2 linked regions of the Reyranella humidisoli genome follow. The protein of the gene in region 2 interacts with the protein of the main gene of each other region in a pairwise test. Links are inferred from orthologs where the notes say so. Each region holds a gene or a part of one and is shown on either strand. Other genes may lie near its edges.

Region 1 (15,086 bases), 1.1 Mb from region 2 along the record:
AATTTCGAGGCGATGTACTTCTACGGCCAGCCGCCGATCGTGAAAGTGCGGATCATCGCCAAGCTGGTGCGCATGCCCGACCGCCAGATCATCGGCGTCGCCTCCTTCGAGCGCTGCGTGCGGGCGCGTGCCGACAAGGTGCCGAAAGTGGTCGAGGCCTTCGATCAGGCACTGGGCAGCGTCATCAAGCGGCTGGTCTCGTGGACGCTGAAGACGCCGCCGGCACGCCCGCCGAGCGAGTCGGCGCCTTACGACATCGAGCGCTTTCGCAATCCGGCCAACGCCATCATCGACAGCGAAAATTGCCCCAGGGGCCAGGACGCCTCGATGGTGCCCTACGCCGACGAGTAGGCTGGCGACGCGGCTTCAGGCGCGCTTTTCGACCATTTTCCAGGCGAGATCGGCCATGGCGCGGGCGCGGTTGCCGTACTTGGTCGCCGTTTCGGACGAGGCATTGCCGTCGAGGCCGCGCTTGTAGACGCCCTGCACGATGGCGGCGAGGCGGAACAGGGAGAAGGCCAGGTAGAAGTCCCAGGCCGGCACTTCCGTGCGGCCGGTGCGGCGGGCATAGGCCGCCAGGTATTCCCGCTCGGTGGGGATGCCGAATTCCCGCAGATCCTTGCCGGCATAGCCGCCCGAGGCGCCGAAACCCTCGCCGAAATGGTACATCATGCAGTTGTAACCGAGGTCGGCCAGCGGATGGCCGAGCGTCGACAGTTCCCAGTCGAGCACGGCGATGACGCGCGGCTCGGTCGGATGCACGATCGTGTTGCCGAGGCGATAGTCGCCGTGATTGATGCGCGTCTCATCGCCCGGCGGGATATTCTCCGGCAGCCACTTCTTCAGGGCTTCCATCGATTCGATGTCCTCGGTGCGGGCGAGGTCGTACTGGCTGGACCAGCGCGCGAGCTGACGCTGGATGTACTGGCCCTCGCGGCCATAGTCGCCGAGGCCGACAGCGCGGTAGTCGACATTGTGCAGGCGGGCCAGCACGTCGTTCATCGAATCGAAGATCTTGCCGCGGTCGGCCGGCGAGATTCCCGGCATTTTCACGTCGGCGAGAACGCGGCCGGGCAGGAACTGCATGATGTAGAAGGTGGTGCCGATGACCGAATCGTCCTGGCAGAGCGCATAGGGCTTGGGCACCGGCACGTCGGTATGGTCGGCCAGCGCCTTGATCACGCGATACTCGCGATCGACCTGGTGGGCCGAGGGCAGCAGCTTGCCCGGCGGCTTCTTGCGCAGGACGTACATGTTCCCACCGCCGTCGGTGACGTGGAAGGTCGGATTGCTCTGCCCACCCTCGAACTGAAGCACGCTGATCGGGCCGCGAAAGCCCTCGACATTGGCCTTCATGTAGTCGGTGAGCCGGGCCTCGTCGAAGACGTGGGCCTGGCGGACGGGCGTGAGATTGTCGGGCAGATTGGACATGGGATTGTTCTAGAACCGTGGCTGGGGGAATTCGAGACGCGTTTGCGAGGGGATCCGCAGGGCGGTCAATGACGCCGATCAGTTGATGTTGCGCTCCAGGCCTTCCCAATAGGGCTTGCGCAGCTCGCGCTTCAGCAGCTTGCCGGTCGGATTGCGCGGCAGGACATCGATGAAATCGACCGACTTTGGCAGCTTGTAGCCGGCGATGCGTTCGCGAGCCCATCCGATAAGGTCGCCGGCCGTGACCTCGGAGCCTGTCTTGCGCACGACGACGGCCTTCACGGCCTCGCCCCAGCGCTCGTCGGGCACGCCGATCACCGCCACGTCGGAAACCGCGGGATGACCGAACAGCGCGCTCTCGACCTCGGCCGGATAGATGTTCTCGCCGCCCGAGACGATCATGTCCTTCACCCGGTCGTAGATGAAGAGATAGCCTTTCTCGTCGAGATAACCTGCGTCGCCGCTCAAGAACCAGTCGACGCGAATCGCACGCTTCGTGGCGTCGGGGAGGCGCCAGTAGCCGCGCATGACCTGCGGCGAGCGGATGGCGATCTCGCCGACCTGGCCGGTGGGCATGTCGGCGCCGGTCTCGTCGACGATGCGCAACTCTACTCCGACCTGCGCATAGCCGCAGGACAGCAGCTTCTTGGGGTCGGACGGGTCGTGATCCTCGGGCGGAAGGAGGGTGATGGCGCCGGTCGTCTCGGTGAGTCCGTAGACCTGCTGGAAGCCGCAGCCGAAGGTCGCCATCGCCTGTTTCAGCAGCTCGGCGGGGATCGGCGCGGCACCGTAGACGATGAGGCGCAGGCTCGACAGGTCCGTCTCGCGGATCTGCGGCGCCTGCACCAGAAACAGGATCATCGCCGGAACCAGCAGCATGACTTCGATGCGGTCCCGTTCGATGATTTCCAGCACGCGCGCCGGCACGAACTCGCGCACCACATGGTTGGTCGCGCCTGCAAAAAGACCGGCGATGGCCCAGCCGGCCCCGCCGATGTGGAACATGGGCAGGCAGACGATGTTCTGCGTACCAGGTTTCATGAGCCAGCTTTCCGTCCATTGCTCGAACATGAAGGCGAAGTTGGCGTTGGTAAGCTCGGCGCCCTTCGGCAGGCCCGTGGTGCCGCTGGTGTAGAACTGGACGGCAGTGTCCTCCAGTCGGGCGGGCACACGAGGGTCGATGTCGGGATGCCGGTCGCGCCACTCGGCGAAGGCTTCCCAGGCGCCGTGACGAGGACCCAGGGTCACGATCCTGCGGACGCTCTTGAGCTGGTCGCGAATCTTCTCGACCACCGGGAAATATTCCTCGCCGACGAACAGGATTTCGGCCTCGGCGTCGTTCACGATCTGCAAGACCTCGGGCGGCGCCAGCCGCCAGTTCACCGAGACCATCACCGCGCCGGCCTTGGCGACGCCGAACAGCAGCTCGAAATAGACGTCGCTGCTCTTGTCGAGATGGGCGACGCGAGCCTGCGGCCTGACGCCTTCGGCGATCAGTCCCGAGGCGATCCGGCTGGAGGCTCGGTCGAGGGCGCCGTAGCTGGTCCGCCGGCCTTCATAGACGATCGCCACCGTGTCCGGGTGCGACGCGCCGTGGGCGCGCACGATGTCGGCCAGGCCCACCATCTCAATACTCATACGACGCTTCCCCCTGCCAAACGCCCGTCCGTCGTTGCAGCCGGGCAGTATCATCCTTCGGCGGTTTTGAAGTGAATTCAAGAGCTTGATCGCCTAGTGTCGGCCGCGAAACACGGCGATTGCACGAGGCACCATGGGCAAGCGGATTCTGGTCACCGGCGGCGCAGGCTTCCTGGGCTCCCACCTGTGCGAGCGCCTGCTCGAGGCCGGCCACGACGTGCTGTGCGTGGACAACTATTTCACCGGCACCAAGGCCAACGTCATGGCCTGCCTCGACAATCCCCGCTTCGAGCTGATGCGTCACGACGTGACCTTCCCGCTCTATGTCGAGGTCGACGAGATCTACAATCTCGCCTGCCCGGCCTCGCCGGTTCACTACCAGCACGACCCGGTGCAGACGACCAAGACCAGCGTGCACGGCGCCATCAACATGCTGGGTCTCGCCAAGCGTGTGCGAGCCAAGATCTTCCAGGCCTCGACCAGCGAGGTCTATGGCGATCCGACCGTGCATCCCCAGGTCGAGAGCTATCGCGGCAACGTCAATCCGCTGGGGCCGCGCGCCTGCTACGACGAGGGCAAGCGCTGCGCCGAGACGCTGTTTTTCGACTATCACCGCCAGCACAATCTGCGCATCAAGGTGGCGCGCATCTTCAACACCTACGGCCCGCGCATGCACCCGAACGACGGGCGCGTGGTGTCGAACTTCATCGTGCAGGCGCTGAAGGGCGAGGACATCACGATCTATGGCGACGGCATGCAGACCCGCGCCTTCTGCTATGTCGACGACCTGCTCGACGGCTGGCTGCGCCTGATGGACCACACGCCCGACGACTTCACCGGCCCGGTCAACATCGGCAACCCGGTCGAGATGCCGATCCGTCATCTGGCAGAGAAGATCCTCGACAAGGTCGGCGGCAAGGGCAAGCTGGTGTTCGCGCCGCTGCCGGTCGACGATCCGATGCAGCGCTGTCCCGACATCACTCTGGCGCGGGAGAAGCTGAAGTGGGAGCCGAAGGTCGCTCTCGATCAGGGCCTGACGAAGACGATCGCCTTCTTCGACGAGCTCCTGAAGAGCAACCGCGACGTGAGCCGCGTCGGTCGCTAACCGCCGCTTCCCCATTCAGATGAGGAAGTGCCCTCGTCTTACGAGGGCGATGGGGTCATGACCCCTCCGTCGCATGAAATGCGGCACCTCCCCATTTGAATGGGGAGGCAACTGATCGAAGCCCAAATGCGAAGCGCCGCGAAGTTTCCCTCGCGGCGCTTGAAGATACTTGCAGGACGCGTGCCTTACTGGGCGGCGAGGGCCTGTTTCGGCAACGCGTTGACGACCGAGACCTTGCCCGAGGTCATCTCGTCGTAGATCCACTTGTAGGTCTTCTCCATGCCGTCCTCGAGACGGATGGACGGGGCCCAGTTCATCAGCTTCTTGATCAGCGTGTTGTCGCTGTTGCGACCGCGCACGCCCTTCGGAGCGTCGAGCTTGTAGCTGCGCTTCAGCTTGATGCCGGCGATCTTCTCGACCATGTCGACCAGCGTGTTGATGCTGACCAGCTCGTCGCTGCCGATGTTCAGCGGCTCGATGATGTCGCTGTCGGCGAGCTTGATCGTGCCCTGCGTGCAGTCGTCGATATACATGAACGAGCGGGTCTGCTCGCCGTCGCCCCAGATCTCGATCTCGTGCTTGCCCGACAGCTTGGCGGCGATGACCTTGCGGCACATCGCGGCCGGGGCCTTCTCGCGGCCGCCGTCATAGGTGCCTTCCGGCCCGTAGACGTTGTGGTAGCGCGCCACGCGGGTCGCGATGCCGAAATCCTCGCGAAAGTGGCGGGCCATGCGCTCGCTGAACAGCTTCTCCCAGCCGTAGCCGTCTTCCGGCAGCGCGGGGTAGGCGTCTTCTTCCTTCAGCGCCGTGACGTTGGCGTCGGTCTGCTTGTCGCCGTTGTAGACGCAGGCCGATGAAGAATAGAAGAAGCGCGGCACGCCGGCTTCCTTGGCGGCGACCAGCATATGGGTGCTGGTAAGCACCGACAGCATGCACTCGGCCTTGTGGGTCTCGATGAAGCCCATGCCGCCCATGTCGGCGGCGAGGTTGTAGATCATCGCGGCGTCCTTGGCGGCCTTGCGGCAGGGCTCGAGCAGGGCGAGGTCGCCCACCTGATTCTCGACGCCCGGAGTCTTCTGGTACCACTCGTCGAGCGGCTTCACATCGACCGCACGGATCTTGGTGTGGCCCCGCTGCTGCAGGACCTTGACCAGATGGCCGCCGATGAAGCCACCGGCGCCGGTGACGACGACGAGATCACTCTTGGACATGAACGAAAGCCTTTCGAATCGAAGCGAGGGGTTTTATCCGACTTATCAACGACTTGGCGAGTCTGGCGCCGCGCCTCGGTCGAGCACGCGATCGGGGGCCCGGAAGGGAAACGGGCCGCGCGAGGAAGTCCGTTTGATCGGAAGTACCCGCCTCGTCAAGCCGCCGCCGTGCCGCATGCCTTGTGCATGATCTTGCGGTAGAGAGGCGTCGCTGAATCTCCAGGGCCGGTGAAAAAGATGGTCCCACCCGAAAATTGATCTATACCAACAACATAGGCGTAATTTTTCGCGATGCCCGACCTTTTTGCATGACCTATATCCTCGGCCTCAACGCCTATCATGCCGACGCGGCTGCCTGCCTGGTAAAGGACGGCGAACTGGTCGCGGCGGTTGAAGAAGAGCGGTTTCGCCGGATCAAGCACTGGGGCGGTTTCCCCAGCGAATCGATCCGCTACTGCCTCCGCGAGGCCGGCATAGCGCTGGCCGAGGTCGATCATGTGGCGATCAACAGTGACAACGCCGCCAACCGCTGGCGCAAGCTCGCCTATGCGCTGACCTCGGGTGTCAGCCTGAACTATGTTTTGAGCCGGCTGCGCAATCGCGGCGAACGGGCCGACGTCGCCGGCAACCTGAAGCAGCACCTGCCGGAGCAGGAGTTCCGCGGGACGGCCCACACGGTCGAGCACCATCTCTGCCATCTGGCCTCGGCCTTCCTGGTCTCGCCCTACGACAAGGCCGTCGCGGTCTCGGTCGACGGGTTCGGCGACTTTTCCTCGGCGGCCTGGGGGCTGGGCGAGGGTGGCAATCTCGCGGTCGACGGCCGGGTCTACTTCCCGCACTCGCTGGGCGTCTTCTACGAGGCGATGACCCAGTTCATCGGCTTCCCGCACTATGGCGACGAGTACAAGGTCATGGGCCTCGCGCCCTACGGCCAGCCGACCTATGTCGACCAGATGAAGGAAATCGTCCGTCTCAAGAATGACGGTACCTTCGCCCTCGACCTGCGCTACTTCCGCCACGCGTCCGGCGAGGGCGCGAATTACCAGGTGACGGACGGCATTCCCTCGGGTGGCCGCCTGTGGAGCGACGAACTCGTGAAGCTCCTGGGGCCTGCACGCGATCCGGCGGCGCCCCTCGAGGACAAGCACCGCGACATCGCACGCTCGGCCCAGGTTACCTACGAGAACGCCTTTTTCCACCTGCTGAATACGCTGCATGCGCGTTACCGAGCCGATGCTGTCGTCCTGGCGGGCGGCTGTGCCTACAATTCGGTGGCCAACGGCAAGGTGCTGGAGCGCACGCCGTTCAAGAAGCTCTACGTCCAGTCGGCCGGCGGCGACGCCGGCGGCGCCATCGGCGCGGCCTTCGCCACCTGGCACAAGACGGAGGGCGCAACAGCGAAGCGCCACTTCGTGATGGACCATTCCTACTGGGGTCCGTCGGCGACGCCGGACGAGATCGCGGCCGCCATCGACCAGCGCCGCGCCGACTTCGAGGCGGCAGGGTGCCGCATCGAGCGCATCGCCGACGAGGCGACGCTGTGCCGGCATACGGCGCAGGCGATCTCCGAGGGCAAGGTGATCGGCTGGTTCCAGGGCCGTATGGAATGGGGGCCGCGCGCGCTCGGCAACCGCTCCATCCTGGGCGATCCTCGCCGCGCCGACATGAAGGACATCCTCAACCTCAAGATCAAGCGGCGGGAATCCTTCCGGCCGTTCGCGCCCTCGATCCTGCGCGAGGCCGTCCCCGAGTGGTTCGAGACCGACGACGACGTGCCGTTCATGATGCAGGTCTTCCGCATCCGCGAGGAAAAGCGGGCCGAAATCCCGGCCGTCACCCATGTCGACGGCACCGGCCGCCTGCAGACCGTCACCTGGTCGGGCAACCCGCGCTATGCGCGCCTGATCTCGGCGTTCCGCGACCTCACCGGCGTGCCGATCGTGCTCAATACCAGCTTCAACGAAAACGAACCGGTGGTCTGCAAGCCGGAGGAGGCGATCGACTGCTTCCTGCGCACCAGGATGGACGTCCTCGTGCTTGGCGACACGCTCATCCAGCGCTGATCGGCTGGCGCAGCAGGACCGGTTCCGGCAATTGAGCTATCCTGCCTGCAAGGCATTCGCCAGCAAGGCATTCGAGTGGGGGACGGCATAGTGCGTGTTTTGGTGGCGGGGGGCGCGGGCTATATCGGCTCGCATACGTGCAAGGCGCTTGCGCGCGCCGGCCACCTGCCGATCGTCTACGACAATCTCCACACCGGCCATCCCTGGGCGGTGAAATGGGGGCCGCTGTTCCAGGGCGACATCAACGACCCCGTGGCACTGGGTGCGGCGATCCGTGAGCACCGGCCCGATGCGGTCATCAATTTCGCCGCGCTGGCCTATGTCGGAGAGTCGATGGCCGAGCCGACGCGCTATTACCGGGCCAACGTCGCGGGCATGATCACGCTCGTCGAGGTGATGCGGGCCCACGGCATCGGCTCGATCGTCTTCTCGAGCAGTTGCGCCACCTATGGCATCCCGGAGCGCCTGCCGGTCGTCGAGGGCATGTGCCAGCGGCCGATAAATCCCTACGGTCGGACCAAACTGATGGGTGAGGAGATCCTGCGCGATGCCTGTGCCGCCCACGGGCTGGGCGCCATTTCGCTTCGCTACTTCAACGCGGGCGGCGCCGATCCGGAGGGCGAACTGGGCGAGGAGCACGATCCCGAGACGCATCTCATCCCGTTGGTGTTGCAGGCGGCGCACGGAACGCGGGCGAGCATTTCCGTATTCGGTACCGACTACGACACGCACGATGGCACCTGCGTGCGAGACTACGTGCATGTGACCGACCTCGCGGCGGCTCACGTATCGGCGCTCATGCGATGCAAGCCGGGCACGTACCAGGCCTACAATCTCGGTGCCGGCTATGGCGCCAGCATCGGCGAGATCATCGCGCGAGCCCGTGTCGTCACGGGCCGAAATATCCGAACCGTCGAGGCCCCCCGGCGTCCTGGTGATCCGCCCGTCCTGGTGGCCGACGTATCGGCGGCACGGAAAGCACTCGACTGGTCGCCGGCCCATTCGTCCATCGACGACATCATCCGCAGCGCCTGGACCTGGATGACGGAAAGCCGGTCGGGCGCGATGCAGGCCAAGGCCCGCTGAGCGACGCCCCATGGACCGCGATCTCGTCACGCCGCTGCTGATCACCTTCAACGAGATCGCGAACATCGAGCGGACGCTGGCGAAGCTCGATTGGGCCCGGCGCATCGTCGTGATCGACAGCGGCAGTACTGACGGTACGCTCGACGTGCTGGCGAAGGATCCGCGCATCGAGGTGATCCATCGGCCGTTCGACAGCTTCGCGGAGCAGTGCAATTTTGGCCTCGCGCAAATCCGCACGGACTGGGTCCTGTCGCTCGACGCGGATTATGAGTTGAGCGATGGCTTCGTCCCGGAACTGGAGAGCCTGCAGCCGGCAGCCGAGGATGTCGGCTACAGGGCAGCCTTCGTCTACCGCATCCATGGCCATGCGCTCCGTGGCACGCTCTACCCGCCGCGCGCCGTGCTCTACCGCGTCGCGGGTGCGCGCTACGAGAACGAGGGGCACGGGCATCGTATCCGCCTGCAGGGGAGGGTCTCGAACCTCAGGAGTGCGATCTATCACGACGACCGCAAGCCGCTGTCGCGCTGGCTGGGTTCGCAGCTCAAATACGCCGCGCGCGAGGCCGTCCACCTTCTCGAGACGCCGCGCGAGCGGCTGGGGCGCGTCGACAGGATACGCCTGATGGGATGGCCCGCGCCGATCCTGGTGCTGGGCTACGTGTTGTTCGCCAAAGGTGCCGTGCTCGACGGCAAGGCGGGCTGGTTCTACGCCTTCCAGCGGCTGCTGGCGGAGGTGTTGCTGGCGCTGGAACTGCTGGACCGGCGTCTGTCGGCCGCTCAGGGTTTCAGCAGGCCCGGCCAGTAGTGACCGTCCGGCGTCGGCCGCTTGCCGAAGATCGCCTGGCCGACGCGCACGACGTTCGATCCTTCCTCGATCGCTTCCTCGAAGTCGCCCGACATGCCCATCGACAGTTCGGTCAGGCAAGGGTTGAGCTTGATCGCCTCGTCGCGCAGGCGGCGTAGCAAGTCGAAACAGGGCCGCACCTTCTCCATGTCGGCATTGAGCAGGGCCAGGGTCATCAGGCCCCGCGGCTTCAGGCGCGAGTATCGTCCGAGTGTCTCGATGAAGGACGGCAGGTCGTCGGGATGCAGGCCGTACTTGGTGTCTTCGTCCGACGTATTGACCTGGATGTAAACGTCGAGGACGCGGTCCTCGATCTCCAGCCGCTTGTCGAGGAGTTCGGCCAGCTTCGCGCTGTCGAGCGCGTGGAACTCGCGGGCGAAGCGCGCCAGATACTTTGCCTTGTTGCTCTGCAGATGGCCGACGATGCACCAATCGATGGGGAGGTCCTGCAACGCGTCGCGCTTGCCCATCGCCTCCTGGATCTTGTTCTCGCCGAACGGATGGACGCCGGCGGCATGGGCGAGGCGCAATATGTGCGCTGGCACGGTCTTGGTGATGGGCAGCAGCCGCACCGACGACCTGTCGCGCCCGGCCCGCGCGCAGGCGGCGGCGATACGCGCCTCCACGGCGGCCAGATTGACCCGGAAGGCGGCCTGCGGATCGGGACCGAAGCGTTCGGTATCTTCGGGAGAGAGCGTCAGGAGCGGGTCAATGTGGGAGGTCATGCAGCACGGCCCTGTCGCTGGAAGTGCGGGAGAAGGCCGGCGCGCCACCGCCCGGGAATGGTGCCGGGTGAGGGGATCGAACCCCCGACCTTCGGTTTACAAAACCGCTGCACTACCGCTGTGCTAACCCGGCGCCGGACCTTGCGGCGGGACGTTTACCTCAAACCGCCGGCCGTTGTCGCGCCCACTCGTAAGCCGCGACGGCGGCGGCATTGGAGACGTTGAGGGCGGACAGGGCGTTGCTGGTGGGAATTGTCACCAGCCGGTCGCATTTCTCCGCGGTCAGCCGCCGCAGCCCTTCGCCTTCCGCGCCGAGCACGATGCAGGTGCGGCCCTTGAGGTCGAGGTCGCCGATCTTCGTGTCACCGCTCTCGGCCAGCCCGTAAGTCCAGAAGTCGGCTTCCTTGAGCTGGTCCAGGGTGCGGGCAAGGTTGACGGCGCGCACCAGCGGCACGACTTCGAGGGCCCCGGAGGCGGACTTGGCCAGGGTGCCGGTATCGGAAGGGGTGTGGCGGTCTGTCACGATCACCCCGGCGGCGCCGAAGGCCGCGGCGGAGCGCAGGATGGCGCCGACATTGTGCGGGTCGCTGACCTGGTCGAGCGCCAGGACCAGGGCATTGTCGCCGCAGCGGCCCAGTATGTCTTCGATACCGGGCTCTTCCAAGGGTGCCACGAGGGCGGCGATGCCCTGGTGGACGGAGCCGTTGGGCAGCCGCTGGTTGAGATCCTCGCGCGACGTGATGGTCATGTCCGTCTTGCCGATCTCCGCGGCATGGTTATCGGCCATTTCCTTCGTGGCGAAGACGCGCTCGATGCGGCGGTCGGGATTGGCGAGGGCCGCGAGCACGGCGTGACGGCCGAAAATCCAGATGGATTGGTTACCGGTGCGGGACTGGCGGTGGGGGCGGTTGGGGCGAGGGCGCATGGCGAGCCTTGTATGGCGCTGAGCCCCTGTGGGCAATGCTGCGGCCGCGCTGCTACCCCGGCGGTGGGGTGCGGCACAGCCGGCAGCCGGACTGCGCGGGTTTTGCGGGTGCCGGGACCTTCTGTTCCATTGGCTTTTAAGGAAGTGCTTGCAGCCGACCGGGCGGCACTGTATCTCCGCGCCCCTACAGGCTTTTTCGTTCTATGCCCGTTGGGACGGAGGGGTGGCCGAGCGGTCAATGGCAGCAGACTGTAAATCTGCCGACTTCGCGTCTACGAAGGTTCGAATCCTTCCCCCTCCACCATCGGACCATTGCGCGGGATTGGCTGTAATCGGGCGTTGCGGGTGTAGCTCAATGGTAGAGCAGAAGCCTTCCAAGCTTACGACGAGGGTTCGATTCCCTTCACCCGCTCCAGGATTGGCCTCGTCGGCCAGTTAGTTCGGTCTGTGTCTGAAAGAATCACGAGGGTCGTGACACCATGTCGAAGGCGAAGTTTGAGCGGAACAAGCCGCACTGCAACATCGGTACGATCGGTCACGTTGACCATGGCAAGACGTCGCTGACGGCGGCGATCACGAAGATCCTCGCGAAGACGGGCGGCGCGACGTTCACGGCCTACGACCAGATCGACAAGGCTCCGGAAGAGCGCGAGCGCGGCATCACGATTTCGACGGCGCACGTCGAGTACGAGACGGCGAACCGCCACTACGCGCACGTGGACTGCCCGGGCCACGCCGACTACGTGAAGAACATGATCACGGGCGCGGCGCAGATGGACGGCGCGATCCTGGTGGTTTCGGCGGCTGACGGCCCGATGCCGCAGACGCGCGAGCACATCCTGCTGGCGCGCCAGGTCGGTGTTCCGGCGCTGGTGGTGTTCATGAACAAGTGCGACATGGTCGACGATCCGGAGCTTCTGGACCTGGTCGAGCTTGAGGTTCGCGAGCTTCTGAAGAGCTACCAGTTCCCGGGCGACGACCTTCCGGTGGTGCGGGGCTCGGCGCTGATGGCGCTGGAAGACAAGAACCCGGAGCTGGGCGAGCAAGCTGTCCTGAAGCTGATGGAAGAGGTCGACAAGTACATTCCGCAGCCTGCGCGCGACAAGGACAAGCCGTTCCTGATGCCGATCGAGGACGTTTTCTCGATCTCGGGCCGCGGCACGGTGGTTACAGGTCGCGTCGAGCGCGGCATCGTGAAGGTGGGCGAGGAAGTCGAGATCGTGGGCCTGAAGGCCACGACGAAGACGACGGTGACGGGCGTCGAGATGTTCCGCAAGCTGCTGGATTCGGGCGAGGCGGGCGACAATATCGGCGCGCTGCTGCGCGGCGTCGGTCGCGAGGACGTGGAGCGCGGTCAGGTCCTGGCGAAGCCGGGCTCGATCACGCCGCACACGAACTTCGAGGCCGAGGCGTACATCCTGACGAAGGAAGAGGGCGGCCGTCACACGCCGTTCTTCACGAACTACCGTCCGCAGTTCTACTTCCGGACGACGGACGTTACGGGCGTGGTGACGCTGCCGGAAGGCACGGAGATGGTGATGCCGGGCGACAACGCCCGCCTGGTGGTGGAGCTGATCCAGCCGATCGCCATGGACGAGGGCCTGCGCTTCGCCATCCGCGAGGGCGGACGCACCGTCGGCGCCGGCGTCGTCACCAAAGTCGTAAAGTAGTGCTATAGAGGATCGCCGCCGGCACCAAACGGCGGTGATTTGACTGCAGGAGTGTAGCTCAGTTGGTAGAGCATCGGTCTCCAAAACCGAGGGTCGTGGGTTCGAGTCCCTCCGCTCCTGCCATTATTTGAAGAACGGCGATCATGACAAAGAATCCGCTCGAGTTCGTCCGTGAAGTCAGGGCCGAGGTGGCGAGAGTCACCTGGCCGACTCGGCGTGAAACCATGATCACCACCAGCATGGTGTTCATCTTCGTCGTCATCGCGGCGCTGTTTTTCCTCGTGGCCGACAAGGTCATTGGCTTCGTCGTGAAGCTTCTGCTCGGAGTTTCCTGACATGGCTCATCGCTGGTACGTCGTTCACGCCTACTCGGGCTTCGAGAACAAGGTTGCCCAGTCGATCCGCGAGCAGGCCGGCAAGAAGGGCCTCGACGACGAGATCACCGAGGTCATCGTGCCGACCGAAGAGGTTGTCGAGATTCGCCGCGGGGCCAAGGTCAACACCGAGCGCAAGTTCTTCCCGGGCTATGTGCTCGTGAAGATGGATCTCACCGACGACTCCTGGCACCTGGTCAAGAACACGGCCAAGGTCACGGGCTTCCTGGGCGGTGGCGGACGCGGCAAGCCGGTGCCGATCTCTGATGCCGAGGCCAACCGCATCCTGAAGCAGGTCCAGGAGGGCGTGGAACGGCCCAAGCCGGCCGTCAGCTTCGAGATCGGCGAGCAGGTGAAGGTGGCCGACGGCCCGTTTGCCTCTTTCAACGGCACCGTCGAGGATGTGGACGAGGAACGGGCACGTCTGAAGGTCGCCGTGTCGATCTTCGGTCGGTCGACCCCTGTCGAACTCGACTACGCGCAGGTGGAAAAGATCTGATCCGTTCCCCTGCCGGGGGACAAATAGAGGGTTGTGGCGGGCGATCTTATTTGGTAGATCGCGCGCCCTCGGAAGGGCTGGCCATGCGCCGGCCTTTTCTCATGAGGCTGGTTTTCTCAAAAAATCCTTTTGGATCAATGAGTTGACCGGAATATTGGTGCGGGAGGCCTGCCATGGCCGGACCGCGCCGCCCACAGAAAGGGGCATGCATGGCTAAAAAGATCCAAGCCTACGTCAAGCTGCAAGTGCCGGCCGGGAAGGCCAATCCGTCTCCGCCGATCGGGCCTGCGCTCGGTCAGCAGGGCGTCAACATCATGGAATTCTGCAAGCAGTTCAACGCTCGCACGCAGAAGATGGAACCGGGCATGCCGATCCCGGTGGTCATCACCGTGTTCCAGGACCGCAGCTTTTCGTTCGTCACCAAGACGCCGCCGGTGAGCTACTTCCTGAAGAAGGCGGCCGGCGTCGAGGCCGGCGCCAAGACGGTCGGTACGCAGATCGTCGGCAAGGTCACGAAGCAGCAGGTCAAGGAGATCGCCGAGCAGAAGATGCCCGATCTCAACTGCGATACCGTCGAGTCGGCGATGGCCCAGGTGGTGGGCTCGGCCCGCTCGATGGGCCTCCAGGTGGTGGAGTAGGACCATGGCCCAGGGCAAGCGTTACAAGACGGCGTCCGCTACGGTCGACCGCGATAAGATGTACCCGCTCGACGAGGCGGTTAAGATCGTCAAGGCCAACGCCAAGGCGAAGTTCGACGAGACCATCGAGGTCGCGATGAACCTCGGTATCGATCCGCGTCACGCCGACCAGGCGGTGCGCGGCATGATCGAACTGCCGAACGGCACCGGAAAGTCGGTGCGCGTGGCGGTGTTCGCTCGCGGCCCCAAGGCGGACGAGGCCAAGGCGGCCGGTGCCGACCTGGTGGGCGCCGAGGACCTGGCCGAGAAGATCAACGGCGGCGAGATGGCTTTCGAGCGCTGCATCGCCACGCCGGACATGATGGGCATCGTCGGCCGTCTCGGTAAGGTGCTGGGCCCCCGCGGCCTGATGCCGAACCCGAAGCTCGGCACAGTGACGCAGGACGTCGCTGCCGCGGTAAAGGCCGCAAAGGCCGGCTCGATCGAGTTCCGCGCCGAGAAGGCTGGCATCATTCATGCTGGCGTCGGCAAAGCCTCGTTCAGCGAGGAGGCGATCACCGCCAACGTCAAGGCGCTGGTCTCGGCCATCAACCGGGCCAAGCCGTCGGGCGCCAAGGGCACCTTCATCAAGAAGGTTTCGCTCAGCTCGACGATGGGTCCGGGCATCAAGCTCGACCCGGCCACCGCGCTGACGAGCTGAGGCGCGGGCTAAAGTTTTAGAGTTTCCGTCGCAGGCCGCGAGGCCCGCGACGGAGGGAGCGAAGGAACCGCAAGGTTTTGAGCTCCACCTGTCCGAGACCGCCGGTACTTGGCCTCCAGGGGCCTCGTGTAATGGGGAAACCCGCCAGCGCAGACGGGGGCAAGGGAATCGACGCTG
Region 2 (15,058 bases):
TCGCCCGTCTCCGCCCCGGCTCGGATTGCCGATGAGGTAGGAGAGATCGCCGACCGCCACCGTGGCGATCAGGCCGCCGATGAAGGCGTTGTCGATGCGCCGCACCGGCGTGCGCACGTTGACCACCGGCTGCTTGATCGTCTCGCTCCAGAAGAGCGCGCCCCAGAAAGTTTGCTGCGCCGTCTGGAGCTGACGGAAGCGCTCCATGCCCTGCGGCTGGGTGACCAGCGAGATGGTTTCCCGCTCGATCGTGCCGTCGGGCTCGCGGAGCGCGCGATGCAGCTGGAGATCGAGCGTGGCGAAGCCGATCGCCGACACCGCCGGGACCTGGCGCATCATGACCGCCAGCATCTCGCGCACGGCGACGGGCGATTCGATGTCGATGCGCCCGCCGGCCGCCAGCGCGGCGATCAGTTCGAGCTGCTCGCCCACCGGATCGAGCCGGCTGCGCACCAGCGCCACCTGGGCATCGACCACGCGGGCCGCGCGGTCGACCAGCAGTCGGTCCGCGGTACCGGTCGCCCCGGCCAGAACCACGATGTAGGCGATGCCGGAAATCAGCGCGAGCGAGACGAAGGCAAGCGCCAGAGCGGCGACGAGCGGCAGCCGCCAGCGCCGGCGCAAGGCCGCTGCCGCTGCGACAGGAGGGGGTGTCTCGGAAGGGCTCACGCGGCGGACATCATAGGATGTCCGCCGCGCCGAAGCGATGTCGCGCTGGCCTCAGGCCGCGGCGCGGATGGCCGACTTGTTGACCTTGTCGTCGACGTGGCTCTCGAACTGCTGGAAGTTCTTCTCGAAGCGCTGGGCGACGTCACGCGCGGCGCTGTCGTAGGCCTTCTTGTCCTTCCAGGTGTTCTTCGGATTGAGCACCTCGCCTGGCACGTCGGGGCAGGCGCTGGGCACCTGCATGCCGAAGTGCGGATCGGTCGAGGAGGCGACACCGGCCAGCGTGCCGTCGAGGGCCGCGCGTACCATCGCGCGCGTGTGGCGGATCGACATGCGCTCGCCGACGCCGAAGCCACCGCCCGACCAGCCGGTATTCACCAGCCAGCACTTCACGTTCTGGCGGGCCATCTTCTCGCCCAGCATCTTGGCGTAGACCGTCGGATGGCGCGGCATGAACGGCGCACCGAAGCAGGTCGAGAAGGTCGCCTGCGGCTCGGTCACGCCCTTCTCGGTGCCGGCGACGCGCGCCGTGTAGCCCGAGAGGAAGTGGTACATCGCCTGCTCCGGCGACAGGCGGGAGATCGGCGGCAGCACGCCGAACGCATCGGCCGTCAGCATCACGATGTTCTCGGGCGTGCCGGCGATGCCGGTGGCCGAGGTGTTCGGGATGAAGTCGAGCGGATAGCACGCGCGGGTGTTTTCCGTGTAGGCGCCGTCGTCGAGGTCGAGCCGGCCGGTCGCCGGATCGATCACGACGTTCTCCAGAACCGTGCCGAAGCGGCCGGTGGTGGCATAGATCTCAGGCTCGGCCTCGCGGCTGAGCTTGATCACCTTGGCGTAGCAGCCGCCCTCGAAGTTGAAGAGGCTGTCCTCGGCCCAGCCATGCTCGTCGTCGCCGATCAGGGTGCGCGTCGGATCGGCCGACAGGGTCGTCTTGCCGGTGCCCGACAGGCCGAAGAAGACCGCGACGTCGCCCTTCGGTCCGAGATTGGCCGACGCATGCATCGGCAGCACGTTCTTGTCCGGCAGCAGGTAGTTCAGGATCGTGAACACAGACTTCTTGATCTCGCCGGCATACCAGGTGCCGCAGATCGCCACGACGCGATCGGTGAAGTTCACCAGGATGGCGCAGTCCGACGCCGTGCCGTCGAGCTTCGGATCGGCCTGGAAGCCCGGCAGGTTCAGGATCGTGAACTCGGGCTTGAAGCCTTCGAGTTCCTCGGGGCGCGGCCGCAGGAACATGTTGCGGGCGAACAGATTGTGCCACGCCGTCTCGTTGACCACGCGCACGCCGATGCGATGCGCGGGATCGGCGCCGGCCCAGCAGTCGCGCACGAACAGATCGCGGCGTTGCGCATAGGCGATCATGCGGTTGTAGAGCGCGCGATAGCCAGCAGGGGTGATGGGCTTGTTGGTCTTGCCCCAGTCGATCCGGCCCTTGCTCTCCGAGTCCTCGACGATGAACTTGTCGTTGGGCGAGCGGCCGGTATGGACGCCGGTGCGGACGACCAGCGCGCCGCCATCGGCCACGACACCTTCGCGGCGGCGGACCGCCTCCTCGTAGAGCGCGGGAACCTGGAGGTTCCAGTAGACGTTCCCCGGGTTCTTGAGCCCGAGTGTTTCCAGTCCAAGTTTCGGTACGACGAAGCCCGCCTGATGCACAGCGTTTCTCCTGCTTTCCGGCTAATCCGAATGGCGAAGGTGTTATTGCCCTATGCGCTACTGGCAGGGCTATAGGGTGGCAAGTGCCTGCGACAAGTTAGTGTCGAGGATCATGTGGATCGGACTTCGCAACCGCGAAATAAATGTCGCGTCGCGGAATCACCTTTCTTCCGGTTTCGCGGGAGGATCGGTCCGGGCCCGGGCGACCAGAGCCACCAGAACCTTGCGCGCGTCGCCGGCCGCCCCAAGCGGAGCGTCGAAGTCGAGCCGCGCGGTCTCTCCGCCCCGCCGCAGATCGAGGCCCTCCGGATCGATGCCCGTCATCGTCCACCCGCCGGCGGTCCGGCCGATCAACTTCTCGGCATAAAGCTGGACCGCATCGCCATGGTCCTCGTTCATATGGCCGACGATGCCCTGTTCGGCCGCCGCCAGGCCCTCGGCCTCGGGGGCCGCCAGCCCAGTCCGGTCGATCCATCGGATCTTGCCGAAACCGCCCACCAGATGACTGCGCTCCACGGAAACTCGGTAGAATCCGAAGTCCCTGAAGCCGGCATAAAGGGCCGCATCGGGATGCCGGGCCAGGAAACGCCGCTTCAGACGTTCGTCGTCGGTCCGTTCGGCACGCCCCAGCACGGTGACGCGCGGTCCGGTCAGGGGCTGGTCGAGGCCCGCCGTCCCGTCGAACAGCAGGGAAACCCGGCCGTCGGCCCGGATTGCCTTCGTATGCTCTGCAAGATCGCTCAGCAGCAGGATGGGTGTCAGGTCGTGATCGACCGCCACCAGAACCAGCGATGCATAGGGCCAGCCGGCCGGTTCGGCGGGCAGGAACGTGGCCAGGGACGCCCGATCGAGGCCGCGCAGCAGGGCGCGCACGGTGCGAGGCATGTCGTCTTGGGTCATTTTCGGTTCAAAAAAGCCGCAATTATTCGTTGAGTATTGTGGACCGGGAAGGCGGCGGCGACGGCCCGGTCTGTGATAGCATGGTCAGATTGCCGTTGTCCGCTGCAGGAGAAGCCACGCCGTGCGCAAGAACATCGCCCTCGTCGACGACGATCGCAACATCCTCACCTCGGTGTCGATGCTGCTCGAAGCCGAAGGGTTCCAGATCAAGACCTACAATGACGGAGCGTCGGCTTTGGAAGGCCTGAACCAGGCGCCCCCGGACCTCGGCATCTTCGACATCAAGATGCCGCGCATGGACGGCATGGAGCTCCTGAACCGCATCCGCAAGACGCAGCAGTTCCCCGTCATCTTCCTCACCTCGAAAGATGAGGAGATCGACGAGGTGCTGGGTCTGCGCATGGGGGCCGACGACTTCATCCGCAAGCCGTTTTCGCAACGCCTTCTGCTGGAGCGCATCCGGGCCGTGCTGCGCCGCGCCGACGTGGGCGGTGGCAAGGGCGAAGCCGCCGCCGAGCGCATCGTGCGCGGCGAGCTGGTCCTCGACCCCAGCCGCCACCAGTGCACCTGGAAGGGCAAGGAGGTGCACCTCACGGTCACCGAGTTCCTGCTCCTGAAGTCGCTCGCCGAGCGGCCCGGTCACGTCAAGAACCGCGATCAGTTGATGGACGCGGCCTACGGCGAGACGATCTACGTCGACGACCGCACCATCGACAGCCACATCAAGCGCGTCCGCCGCAAGTTCCGCGAGGTCGATGGCGAGTTCGAGCAGATCGAAACGCTTTATGGCATCGGATACCGATACCGCGACTCCTGAGCCCGCGCCGCGTCCGCTCGGGTCACCGACTTTAAGTTCCCGGATCGCGACGGCGCTCGGCCGCCTGTTTCCGCGTGCGGTGCGCAAGGCACCGCCGCAGGCGACGGGCGCTGCCGACTCGCCGTCGCTGCTGCGCCGACGGCGCAGTGTCGATCGCAGCCACTCGCCGCTGACCCGGCGCATCCTGCTGCTCAACCTCATCCCGGTGGCGCTGCTCACCCTCGGCGCAGTTTACCTCAGCGACTACGAGGAGGAGCTGATCGACACCGAACTCGCCTCGCTGCTGGTGCAGGGCGAGATGGTGGCCGCCGGCATCGGCGAGGTCGCGGTGGTCGGCGGCGAGACGACGGTCAACCGCATGGACGCCGACGCCGCGCGGCAGTTGCTCACGCGCCTCGTCCGCCCAACCGGCGTGCGCGCCCGCCTTTTCAGCGAGACCGGCGAACTGCTGGGCGATTCGGCGATGCTGAACGAGGTCGGCCGCATCCACGTCGTGCCCCTGCCGCCGCCGGAAATGCCGGTTGCCACCATCGAAACCGAGACGAAGTTCGGCGACCGCATCAGCGACTGGATCGCCCGCCAGCTCTCGAGGGTCGATCATTATCCCGAGTACATCGACAAGCCGGTGCCGACGCTGCGCGACTTTCCCGAGGCGGCGAGCGCGTTGCGCGGCTTCAATGCCTCGGCCGTGCGCAGCGCCGGCGACGGGCGGCTGATGCTCAGCGCCGCCGTGCCGGTGCAGCGCTACAAGCAGGTGCTGGGCGCCCTGCTGCTGACCCGCGACAACCGTGCCATCGCCGCGTCGCTGCGCGAGGTCCGCTACGACATGCTGACCATCGCCGCGGCCGCGCTCGGCATCACCGTACTGTTGTCGCTCTATCTCGCCGGCACCATCACCCAGCCGATCGTGCGCCTGGCCCGCGCCGCCGACGAGGTCCGCCTCGCCCGCGAGAGTCGGCCGGAGATCCCCGATCTCGGCAAGCGCGGCGACGAGATCGGCGACCTGAACGATGCGCTGCGCTCGATGACCGAGGCGCTGTGGCTGCGCATCAACACGATCGAGAGCTTCGCCGCCGACGTGGCGCACGAACTCAAGAATCCGCTGACGTCGCTGCGCTCGGCGATCGAGATGGCGGGCCATCCCAACCTCGATGCCGAGCGGCGCGCCAAGCTGATGGACATCGTCATGGACGACATCAACCGCCTCAACCGGTTGATCTCCGACATCTCCGACGCCTCGCGCCTCGATGCCGAGCTGATGCGCGGCGAGGTACGACCGGTCGAACTCGACAGGCTGCTGCGCGACATGGTCCATCACTACGCGGTAACGGCCAACCAGAAGTCGGGCGTCGAAGTCGAGTATCGCGTGGCCGCCAATCCGCCCTTCGTGGCGCATGGCCATGACGGCCGCTACGGCCAGGTCTTCCGCAACGTCATCGACAACGCGATCTCCTTCTCGCCCAGGGGCTCGAAGATTGTCGTCGAGTTGAGCCGCGAACCGCGCAACGGGCCGTTCGTCGTCACCATCGACGACGAGGGTCAGGGCATACCCGAGGACAATCTCGAATCGATCTTCCAGCGCTTCTATTCCGAGCGCCCGACCGAGCATTTCGGCCAGCATTCGGGCCTCGGCCTGTCGATCTGCCGCCAGATCGTGGAGACCTACGGCGGCACGATCGCGGCGAGCAACCGGCGCGCGCCGGACGGCAGGATCCTGGGTGCCCGATTCACGGTCCGGCTGCCGTCGGCCAGCGGGCGGAAGTGACCGTCACGGTAACGACTTTCGTTCACGCGACCTGCGTCGCGCTGCAGGCGGGCGGCAGGCGCTGGCGCGGCGTCCTGCTGCGGGGGCCGTCGGGCGCCGGCAAATCGGACTTCGCGCTTCGTCTCGTCGATGCGGGCGCCAGGCTCGTGGCGGACGACCAGACCGCCCTGTTCAGGCGGGGGCCATCTCTCATCGCCGCACCGCCGGGCACGATCTCCGGCCTGTTGGAAGTCCGCGGAATCGGGATCGTGAAGGTTGGCCGTCCACGGCTTCTCGCGCAGGTCCCGATCTCCCTGCTGGTCGATCTCGTGCCGCCGGAGAAAATAGAACGTATGCCGGAGCCGGCCCGGGAGGAACTGCTGGGTACCGAATTGCCAGTCGTCAGGCTGACACCTTTCGAAGCTTCCGCCTCTGCGAAGTTGCGCCTTGCTCTGGCGCAAATCCCGGCGGCATGATCGAAACAGCCCGCTATGCCAGACAGCCCTGCCTTGCCCGACCCCGCGACCACGCAAGATGCCCGTCGGCCCTTCGTCGTGGTCACCGGCCTGTCGGGCGCCGGCCGGGGAACCGCACTGAACGTGCTGGACGATCTGGGCTATGTCGCCGTCGACAATGTGCCTCTGCCGCTGCTTCACGACCTCATGCGATCGACGGGCGGTGCGCCCGGTGAAACGGCCCCGCCTCTGGCCCTGGGTGTCGATACCCGCACCTTCGGCTTCAACGCGCGAACTCTCGTCGAGCAGGTCGCCGAGCTTCGCGAGCATCCGGGCCTCGCCGTGCGGCTGCTGTTCCTCGAGGCCGATACGGAAACCCTGCAGCGGCGCTACACGGAATCGCGCCGGCCTCACCCGATGGCGCCCGACCGCCCGGTCATCGACGGCATTACCGAAGAGCGCCGCCAGATCGGCTGGATGCGCGACGCGGCAGACCTCTCGATCGACACGTCGTCGCTGTCGCCCCACCGCCTCAAGCAGTTGCTGGCCGGTTATTTCGGCCGCGGGCGCAGCGTCGGCACCCGAATTTCCGTTATGTCGTTTTCCTTTCGGCGCGGCCTGCCGCGCGAGGCGGACTTGGTCTTTGACGCGCGATTCCTCAAGAATCCGCATTACGACCCCATTCTGAAGCCGCTTACCGGCTGCGATCCGGCCGTGGCGGCGTTTATCGCAACCGACCCCGACTACCGTCCGTTCGTGAACAACCTGCAGGGCCTGATCGGGCCGCTGCTGCCCCGGTTCGACGCGGAGGGCAAGAGCTATCTGACCATCGCGATCGGCTGCACCGGCGGCAAACACCGCTCTGTGGCGCTGGCCGAGGAGATTGCAGACTGGTTGCGAAGCGCAGGCCGCTCCGTCACTCTCTCGCACCGGGACGTTGGGGCGGCCGGGGAGGCCGGTGGCGCAGGGTAGAGCAAAGAATGATCGGTATCGTACTCGTGACTCACGGCAATCTGGCGCAGGAATTCAAGGCCGCGCTGGAGCATGTCGTCGGAGTGCAGCAGTGCCTCTCCACGGTCTGCATCGGCGCCGACGACGACATGGAGAAGCGACGCGCGGAAATCCTGGAGCGGGTTCGGGCCTGCGAGACGGGTGAAGGCGTCATCGTGCTGACCGACATGTTCGGCGGCACGCCGTCAAATCTCGCGATCTCCATCATGGAGCAGGCGCGGGTCGAAGTACTGGCCGGCGTTAACCTGCCGATGCTGGTGAAGCTCGCCAGCGTGCGCACGCGGCCGATCGCGGAGGCCGTGCGCATGGCGCAGGAAGCCGGCCGCAAATACATCACCGTCGCCTCACGGATCCTGGCGAAGGAAGCCTCGTGAGCGACACCCTGCCGGGATCCAGTGCCGACGCCGGTATTGGCGCGCTGAAGCGCAGCCTCGCCATCGGCAACAAGCGTGGACTGCATGCCCGGGCGGCCGCCAAGTTCGTCCGAACGGCGGGCCAGTTCGACGCGGTCGTGCGCGTCTCCTTCAAGGGGCAGGAAGTCTCCGGCCTTTCGATCATGGGCCTGATGATGCTCGCCGCCGGGATCGGCAGCAGCGTCGAGGTGGTGTGCTCCGGCCGGCAGGCAGCGGACGCCATGGCCGCCATTTCGGCGCTCGTCGAAGGAAAATTCGGCGAGGATTGAGCAGCGGCGATGCCCGGCATAAAGACTCGGGCATATCGACATAAATTATTGCTTATATGTTGATCCGGCGCGTTGAGGCTGTTCCGCGCCGCTGATAGAACACGCCCGCTTTCGCAATTCGCCGCATGCCGGAACCGGCACAGCCAAGGAGCGCCAAATGGCCGACTACATCGTCAAGGATATCGGACTCGCCGACTGGGGCCGCAAGGAACTCGACATGGCCGAGACCGAGATGCCGGGCCTCATGTCGATCCGCAAGGAATACGGCCCGAAGAAGCCGCTGAAGGGCGCGCGCATCGCGGGCTCGTTGCACATGACCATCCAGACCGGCGTTCTGATCGAGACGCTGAAGGCGCTGGGTGCCGACGTCCGCTGGGCCTCGTGCAACATCTACTCGACGCAGGACCATGCCGCCGCCGCGATCGCCAAGGCCGGCACGCCGGTCTTCGCCATCAAGGGCGAGAGCCTCGAGGAATACTGGGACTACACCCACAAGATCTTCGAATGGCATGACGGCGGCGAGCCGAACATGATCCTCGACGATGGCGGCGACGCCACCCTGCTGGTCCATCTCGGCGCGCGCGCGGAGAAGGATCCCTCGCTGGTCTCCAAGCCGACCAACGAGGAAGAGGAAGTCCTCTACAAGGCGATCCTCAAGACCAACAAGGAAAAGCCCGGCTGGTACGCCAAGCTCGGCGCCTCGATCCGCGGCGTCACCGAGGAGACGACCACGGGCGTCCATCGCCTCTACAACATGGCGAAGGAAGGCAAGCTCCTGTGGCCGGCCATCAACGTCAACGACTCGGTCACCAAGTCGAAGTTCGACAATCTCTACGGCTGTCGTGAATCGCTGGTCGACGGCATCCGCCGCGGCACCGACGTGATGATGTCGGGCAAGGTGGCGATGGTCGCGGGCTTCGGCGACGTGGGCAAGGGCTCGGCCGCCTCGCTGCGCCAGGCCGGCTGCCGCGTGATGGTGTCCGAAGTCGATCCGATCTGCGCCCTGCAGGCGGCGATGGAAGGCTACGAGGTCGTGACGATGGAAGAGGCGGCGCCCAAGGCCGACATCTTCGTCACCGCCACCGGCAACGTCGACGTGCTGACGCTCGAGCACATGAAGGCGATGAAGCATCGCGCCATCATCTGCAACATCGGCCACTTCGACAGCGAGATCCAGATCGCGAGCTTGCGTAACTTCAAGTGGCACAACGTGAAGCCGCAGGTCGACGAGGTCGAGTTCCCCGACGGCAAGCGCATCATCGTGCTGTCGGAAGGCCGCCTGGTGAACCTGGGCAACGCCACGGGCCACCCGAGCTTCGTGATGTCGGCCTCGTTCTCGAACCAGACGCTGGCCCAGATCGAGCTGTGGACCAACCCGACCAAGTACGAGAAGCAGGTCTACACGCTGCCGAAGTTCCTGGACGAGAAGGTCGCGGCGCTCCACCTCGAGAAGGTCGGCGCCAAGCTGACCAAGCTGCGCCCCGACCAGGCCAAGTATATCGGCGTGCCCGAGGCCGGCCCGTTCAAGGGCGACCTCTACCGCTACTAAGCGGCCGGCAACGGCCCACAGCGGCTCATGCTAAGAAGTCGGCATCGCAAGATGCCGACTTTTTCTTTGCCCCTTCCCGACGAGGCCGCGACCGAGCGGCTGGGCGCGAGCCTGGCCGCCCGCCTGCGGCCGCGCGACGTCGTGGCGCTCGAAGGCGGGCTCGGCGCCGGCAAGACCACCCTGGCCCGCGCGATCCTGCGCGCCGCCGCGGGCGAGCCCACGCTGATCGTGCCCAGCCCGACCTTCACCCTGGTCGAGGTCTACGAGACCAGCCGCGGCAGTTTCTGGCATTTCGACCTCTATCGCCTGGAAGAGCCCGAACAGGTCTTCGAGCTGGGCTGGGAAGAGGCGCGCATCGATGGCGTGGCCCTGGTCGAATGGCCGGAGCGGCTGGGCAAGCTGCTGCCGCGCGAGCGGCTCACCATAAGCCTGTCCGTCGTGGGCGAAGGTCGGATCGCGACCCTGCAAGGAGACTCCCGTTTTGGCGAAGACTGAACGCGACCTGCTGCGCGCCGAGTTCGTGAGCCGCGCCGGCTGGGGCGATGCCGGCGAACGGCTGCTGGCGGGCGACGCCTCGTTCCGGAAGTATTTCAGGCTGAGCCGCCCGCGCGGCTCGGCGGTCGTGATGGATGCGCCACCGCCGCAGGAGGATGTGCGACCGTTCGTGCAGATCGCCCGGCACCTCATCGGGCTCGGCCTCAGCGCGCCGGAAATCCTCGCCGAGGATGTCGAGCACGGCTTCCTGTTGCTGGAGGATTTCGGCGACGACACCTACGCGCGGGTCCTGAAGGCCGGCGGCGACGAGGGCGAACTCTACAGCCGCGCCACCGACGTGCTTGTCGCACTCTATCGTGCAGGCGAACGCAGCCTGATGCCGGGCCTCGGCGCCTATGCCGGCGAAGCGTTGATCGAGGCGGCGCTGCTGCTGCCCGAATGGTACCTGCCGGAAGCGACCGGCCGGCCCACTCCCCCCGAGGAGACGGCGCGCTACGTCGCGGCATGGCGCGAATGCCTGGCGGCCCTGCCCGCCACGACCGAGACGCTGCTGCTGCGCGACTATCACAAGGACAATCTCCTGTGGCTGCCCGCGCGGCCGGGCGTGAAGGCGTGCGGCCTGCTCGATTTCCAGGACGCCCAGCGCGGCCACCCCTCCTACGATCTCGTTTCCCTGATCGAGGACGCCCGCCGCGACGTGGCGCCGGCGGTTCATGCCGCGTGCCTGGACCGCTACATCGGCGAGGCCGGCATTGCCGATGCCGCCGGCTTCCGCACCGGCTTCGCCCTGATGGCCGCACAGCGCCATGCCCGCATCATCGGCGTTTTCGTCCGCCTGCTGCGACGCGACGGCAAGCCTGACTATCTGCAATACCTGCCGCGGGTCTGGCGCATGTTCGAACGCTCGCTGGAGCACGAAGCACTGATGCCGCTGCGCGCGTGGGTCGATCGTCTGTTGCCCCCCGAACTGCGACGCATCGGAGCCGACACATGATCAGGAGCGCGATGATTTTGGCGGCCGGCCGCGGCGAGCGCATGCGGCCGCTGACCGATTCGATTCCCAAGCCGCTCATTCCCGTCGCCGGCCGGTCGATGCTGGAGCGCACGATGGACCGGCTGGATCGCAGCGGCGTGCAGAACGTCGTCGTCAACGTGCATCATCTGGGTAACCAGATTGCCGAGCGGATCGGCGGCCGAGCCCGCATCATTCGCGAGGACCGGTTGCTGGAGACCGGCGGCAGCGTCCGCAACGCACTGCCCTTGCTCGGCAACGCGCCCTTCTTCGTGCTGAACGGCGACGGTCTGTGGCGCGACGGGCCGGAATCGATGCTGGGCCGCCTTGCCGAAAAGTGGGATCCCAACCGCATGGACGCGCTGCTGCTGCTGCATCCGCTGGCAAAGGCCATCGGCCGCGAAGAGAAGGATCGCGGCGACTACTATCTCGAACCCGACGGTCGCGCCCGCCATCGCGGCTCGGCCGAGACCGCACCGTATCTCTTTGCCAGCATATCGGTCTGCGACTCGCGCCTGTTCAACGGATCGCCGGAAGGTCCCTTCTCGCTGCTGAAGCTGTGGACCCGCTCGCAACAGGCGGGCCGCCTCTACGGCGTCGTGCATGACGGCGACTGGTTCCATATCGGCACGCCGGCCGCGCTCGCCGAAGCCGAACGCGTGCTGGGATGAAGGGCCTCTTCACCATCGGCACCGAACGCCGTTTCGCCGACGAGCTGGCGCGGGTGGTGCTGGCCGAGCACGGCGGCGATCCGCTTTCTCTCGCGGATGTGCTGATCCTACTGCCGACGCGACGCTCGGTGCGCGCCTTGCGTGAAGCCTTCCTGCGCGCCGCCGACGGCACGCCCACGATCCTGCCGCGCATGGCGCCGCTGGGCGACGTCGATGACGGCGAATGGGAAATCGCCTCCGGTGATGGTGACGCGCTGACGCTGCCACCCGCCATCGACACGGCGGAGCGCGAGGCGCTGCTCGCCCAGTTCGTGGCAGCCTTCAAGGACGACCAGGGACATCCCATCGCACAGTCGGCGGCGCAGGCGCTGAAGCTCGCGCGTGAGCTTGGCCTGTTGCTCGACGAACTCGCCATCGAAGGCGTGTCGTTCGATCAACTCGAAGGGCTGGTCGAAGGCAACTTCGCGAGCCATTGGCAGCGCACGCTGCGTTTTCTCGCGATCGTCGGTGAGGCCTGGCCGCAGCTTCTGACCGAACGTGGGCGGATCGATGCCATCGAGCGACGCACGCTGGCCATTCGCAACCAGGCCACACGCTGGCGCGCAAACCCACCCTCGACGCCGGTGATCGCGGCGGGCTCGACCGGCTCGCAACCTGCGACGCGCGAGCTGCTCGCAACGATCGCCGAGCTGCCGCAAGGCGCCGTGGTCCTGCCCGGTCTCGACCGCGACATGGACGAGGCGAGCTGGAACGTGCTCGATCCGTCGCATCCGCAATACGGCCTGCACGAGTTGCTGGGCGCGCTCGGACGGACACGCGCCGACGTGGCCGAATGGCCCGGTGCCGTCGGCGGCTCGGCCCGTCATTTCCTTCTCAGCGAGTTGATGCGACCGGCGGAGACCAGCGAATCCTGGGTCAAGCCCGAAGCCGCTTCGCTGGAGCACCTGACCCGCGCCGACTGCGCTACGCCGCATCAGGAAGCGCTGGTCGTGGCGCTAGCCTTGCGCAGCGTCCTCGACACGCCGACGCGCACGGCGGCCCTCGTGACGCCTGATCGCGAGCTTGCGCGACGCGTCACCGCCGAGCTGAAGCGCTGGCAGATCGACGTCGACGATTCAGCCGGCGCCTCGCTTGTCGACACGCCCCCTGCCGGTCTCCTGCACGCGTTGATCGCCACGGTCGACGCAGGCTTCGCGCCGGTCGAACTGCTGGCTTTGCTCAAGCATCCGCTGTGTACCCTGGGCCAAGACCGCGCCTTCGTGCTGGACGCGACGCGACGCCTCGATCGCAAATGCCTGCGCGGCCTCAAACCGGCGGCGGGACTGACAGCAATTCGCGCGCGCGTCGCCGAGGCGAAATTCGGCGATCCCGCCGACCGCACGGCCGTGCAGACGCTGCTCGATCAGCTCGATGAAGCTACCTCGGCGCTCGTCGCTCTGATGCAGAGCGACGCCACGCCCGACGCACTGATCGATGCAACCGTCGCCGCGGCGGAGAAGCTCTCGCCAACCGTGACGCTTTGGTCGGGCAACGCCGGCAGTGCGCTGGCCGACGTGCTCGGCCGTCTGCGCACGGCGTGGACAGGCACGCCCGCCATCGCTTCAGGCGAGTGGCCCGGCCTGTTCGCCGCGATGCTCGAGCCCGAGACCATCCGGCCCGCCTTCGGGCGTCACCCGCGCCTGTTCATTTGGGGTCCCCTCGAAGCACGATTGCAGCGCGCCGATCTTCTCGTGCTGGGTGGCCTGAACGAAGGCACGTGGCCGCCGTCGGTCGAGACCGGCCCGTGGATCAATCGACCGATGCGGGCGGCGCTCGGCCTGCAGCAGCCCGAGCGGCGCATCGGCCTGTCGGCACATGATTTCGTGGCAGCCCTGGGCGCCGAGAGGGTGTTGCTGACGCGCGCCGAGCGCGAAGGCGGCGCGCCGACGGTGCCGTCGCGCTGGCTGGCGCGCCTCGATGCCCTGTTCGGCTATGAGCCCGGCGGCAACGCGCCGGTACCGGAATATATCCTGCGCGGGCGGCGCAGCTTCGTCGCCTGGGCCGAAGCGATCGATCGGCCCGACAACTACGCGCCCTGGCTGCGGCCCGAGCCGCGCCCACCCATCGAGGCGCGACCCACGCGTCTTTCAGTCTCCAGCGTGGAGCAGTGGCGGCGCGATCCCTACGGCCTCTACGCGCGGCGCATCCTGGGACTGCAGGCACTCGATCCACTGGAAGCGGAATTGGGCGCGGCTGATCGCGGCAACGCCCTGCACGACGCACTCGACGAATTCTTGCGCGCCCATCCGTCAGGCATCCTGCCGCCCGACGCCGTACGCGAATTCGAAGAGTTGGGCGAAAAGCATCTCGCCGATCTCCTGACCGCGCCGGCGGAGCGCGCCTTCTGGTGGCCGCGCTTCCAGCGGCTCGCCCGCTGGTTCGTTGCCCATGAGAATGCGCGTCGCGCCAACGGCACCAGGCTCCTGACCAGCGAGAGCAACGCCGCGATGACCGTCGGACCTGCTTCGCACCCGTTGCGCATCGAAGCGCGCGCCGATCGGGTCGACAAGCTCGGGCACGGCGACTGGGAGATCATCGACTACAAGACCGGCCGCGTGCCGACCAAGGACGAGCTCGACGCGCTGTTCGCGCCGCAGCTTCTGCTTGAGGCGGCGATGGCCGAGCGCGGCGGTTTCGAGAAGATCACCGGCAAGGCCGAGACGGTGCACCTGTCCTACTGGCAGGCCAATGGATTGGGCGACGGTGGCAAGGTGTCGGAGATCAAGGGTAGCGACGAGCTCGTGGCGAAGATGATGGTGCTGGTCGAGAAAATGGCCGAGCACTTCGCCAATCCCGACACGCCCTATCCCGCGCTGCCTTGGCCCGCCTACGGCCCGCACTTCAACGACTACGCCCATCTCGAACGGGTCGCCGAATGGTCGACGGCGGGCGGAGGCGACGAATGAGCGACGTGCTCGACGCCCTTGCCATCGCGACGAACGCGCAGCGACGCGCGACCACGCCCGATCATTCGGCGTGGGTCGAGGCCAATGCCGGTACCGGCAAGACGAAGGTGCTGACCGATCGCGTGACGCGGCTGCTGCTGGATGGCGTGAAGCCCGAGCGCATCCTCTGCCTCACCTTCACCAAGGCGGCCGCCGCTGAGATGCGCAACCGGCTGGCGCACCAGCTCGGCCGCTGGGCGCTGGGCGATGACGCAAAGCTGGACGACGGCATCGCCAAGCTGATCGACCGTGCGCCCACCGCCACCGAGCGCGTGGTTGCACGCCGCCTGTTCGCCCGCGTGCTCGATGCGCCGGGCGGCATCAACATCCTGACCATCCATGCCTTCTGCCAGGCGCTGCTGAAGCGTTTCCCGCTCGAGGCCGGCGTCGCACCGGGCTTCGAGATTCTG

What was found.
Region 1: the proteins of tsaE (region 2) and rlmB interact in binary tests that used the Escherichia coli proteins (3 or more experiments, as listed by UniProt). The link is inferred for Reyranella humidisoli from one-to-one orthologs.

The regions. Positions count from the first base shown.
Region 1 is NZ_JAHOPB010000001.1:3,048,893-3,063,978, forward strand. What follows is about bases 9,147-12,059. They hold rlmB (23S rRNA (guanosine(2251)-2'-O)-methyltransferase RlmB), read right to left. Parts: upstream 11,029-12,059; coding sequence 10,264-11,028; downstream 9,147-10,263. Other genes in these bases: KQ910_RS14810 (glycosyltransferase family 2 protein), read left to right, coding at 9,147-9,339; KQ910_RS14815 (YggS family pyridoxal phosphate-dependent enzyme), read right to left, coding at 9,312-10,103; tuf (elongation factor Tu), read left to right, coding at 11,508-12,059. Outside these bases: KQ910_RS14775 (ABC-type transport auxiliary lipoprotein family protein), read left to right, coding at 1-351; KQ910_RS14780 (phosphotransferase), read right to left, coding at 367-1,431; KQ910_RS14785 (fatty acid--CoA ligase), read right to left, coding at 1,510-3,069; KQ910_RS14790 (UDP-glucuronic acid decarboxylase family protein), read left to right, coding at 3,203-4,174; KQ910_RS14795 (NAD-dependent epimerase/dehydratase family protein), read right to left, coding at 4,360-5,385; KQ910_RS14800 (carbamoyltransferase family protein), read left to right, coding at 5,694-7,448; UDP-glucose 4-epimerase GalE, read left to right, coding at 7,539-8,534; more of KQ910_RS14810, read left to right, coding at 8,545-9,146; more of tuf, read left to right, coding at 12,060-12,698; preprotein translocase subunit SecE, read left to right, coding at 12,842-13,033; transcription termination/antitermination protein NusG, read left to right, coding at 13,035-13,571; rplK (50S ribosomal protein L11), read left to right, coding at 13,781-14,209; rplA (50S ribosomal protein L1), read left to right, coding at 14,214-14,909. UniProt on the Escherichia coli protein: Specifically methylates the ribose of guanosine 2251 in 23S rRNA.
Region 2 is NZ_JAHOPB010000001.1:1,915,385-1,930,442, reverse strand. The notes cover bases 8,375-11,259. They hold tsaE (tRNA (adenosine(37)-N6)-threonylcarbamoyltransferase complex ATPase subunit type 1 TsaE), read left to right. Parts: upstream 8,375-9,537; coding sequence 9,538-9,981; downstream 9,982-11,259. Other genes in these bases: KQ910_RS09415 (nucleotidyltransferase family protein), read left to right, coding at 10,972-11,259; KQ910_RS09420 (aminoglycoside phosphotransferase family protein), read left to right, coding at 9,968-10,975; ahcY (adenosylhomocysteinase), read left to right, coding at 8,375-9,486. Also shown: KQ910_RS27180 (adenylate/guanylate cyclase domain-containing protein), read right to left, coding at 1-669; KQ910_RS09470 (phosphoenolpyruvate carboxykinase), read right to left, coding at 721-2,328; KQ910_RS09465 (HugZ family pyridoxamine 5'-phosphate oxidase), read right to left, coding at 2,488-3,228; KQ910_RS09460 (response regulator transcription factor), read left to right, coding at 3,350-4,045; KQ910_RS09455 (sensor histidine kinase), read left to right, coding at 4,014-5,810; KQ910_RS09450 (HPr kinase/phosphorylase), read left to right, coding at 5,807-6,265; RNase adapter RapZ, read left to right, coding at 6,299-7,216; KQ910_RS09440 (PTS sugar transporter subunit IIA), read left to right, coding at 7,225-7,629; KQ910_RS09435 (HPr family phosphocarrier protein), read left to right, coding at 7,626-7,937; more of ahcY, read left to right, coding at 8,095-8,374; more of KQ910_RS09415, read left to right, coding at 11,260-11,664; double-strand break repair protein AddB, read left to right, coding at 11,661-14,609; double-strand break repair helicase AddA, read left to right, coding at 14,606-15,058. UniProt on the Escherichia coli protein: Required for the formation of a threonylcarbamoyl group on adenosine at position 37 (t(6)A37) in tRNAs that read codons beginning with adenine.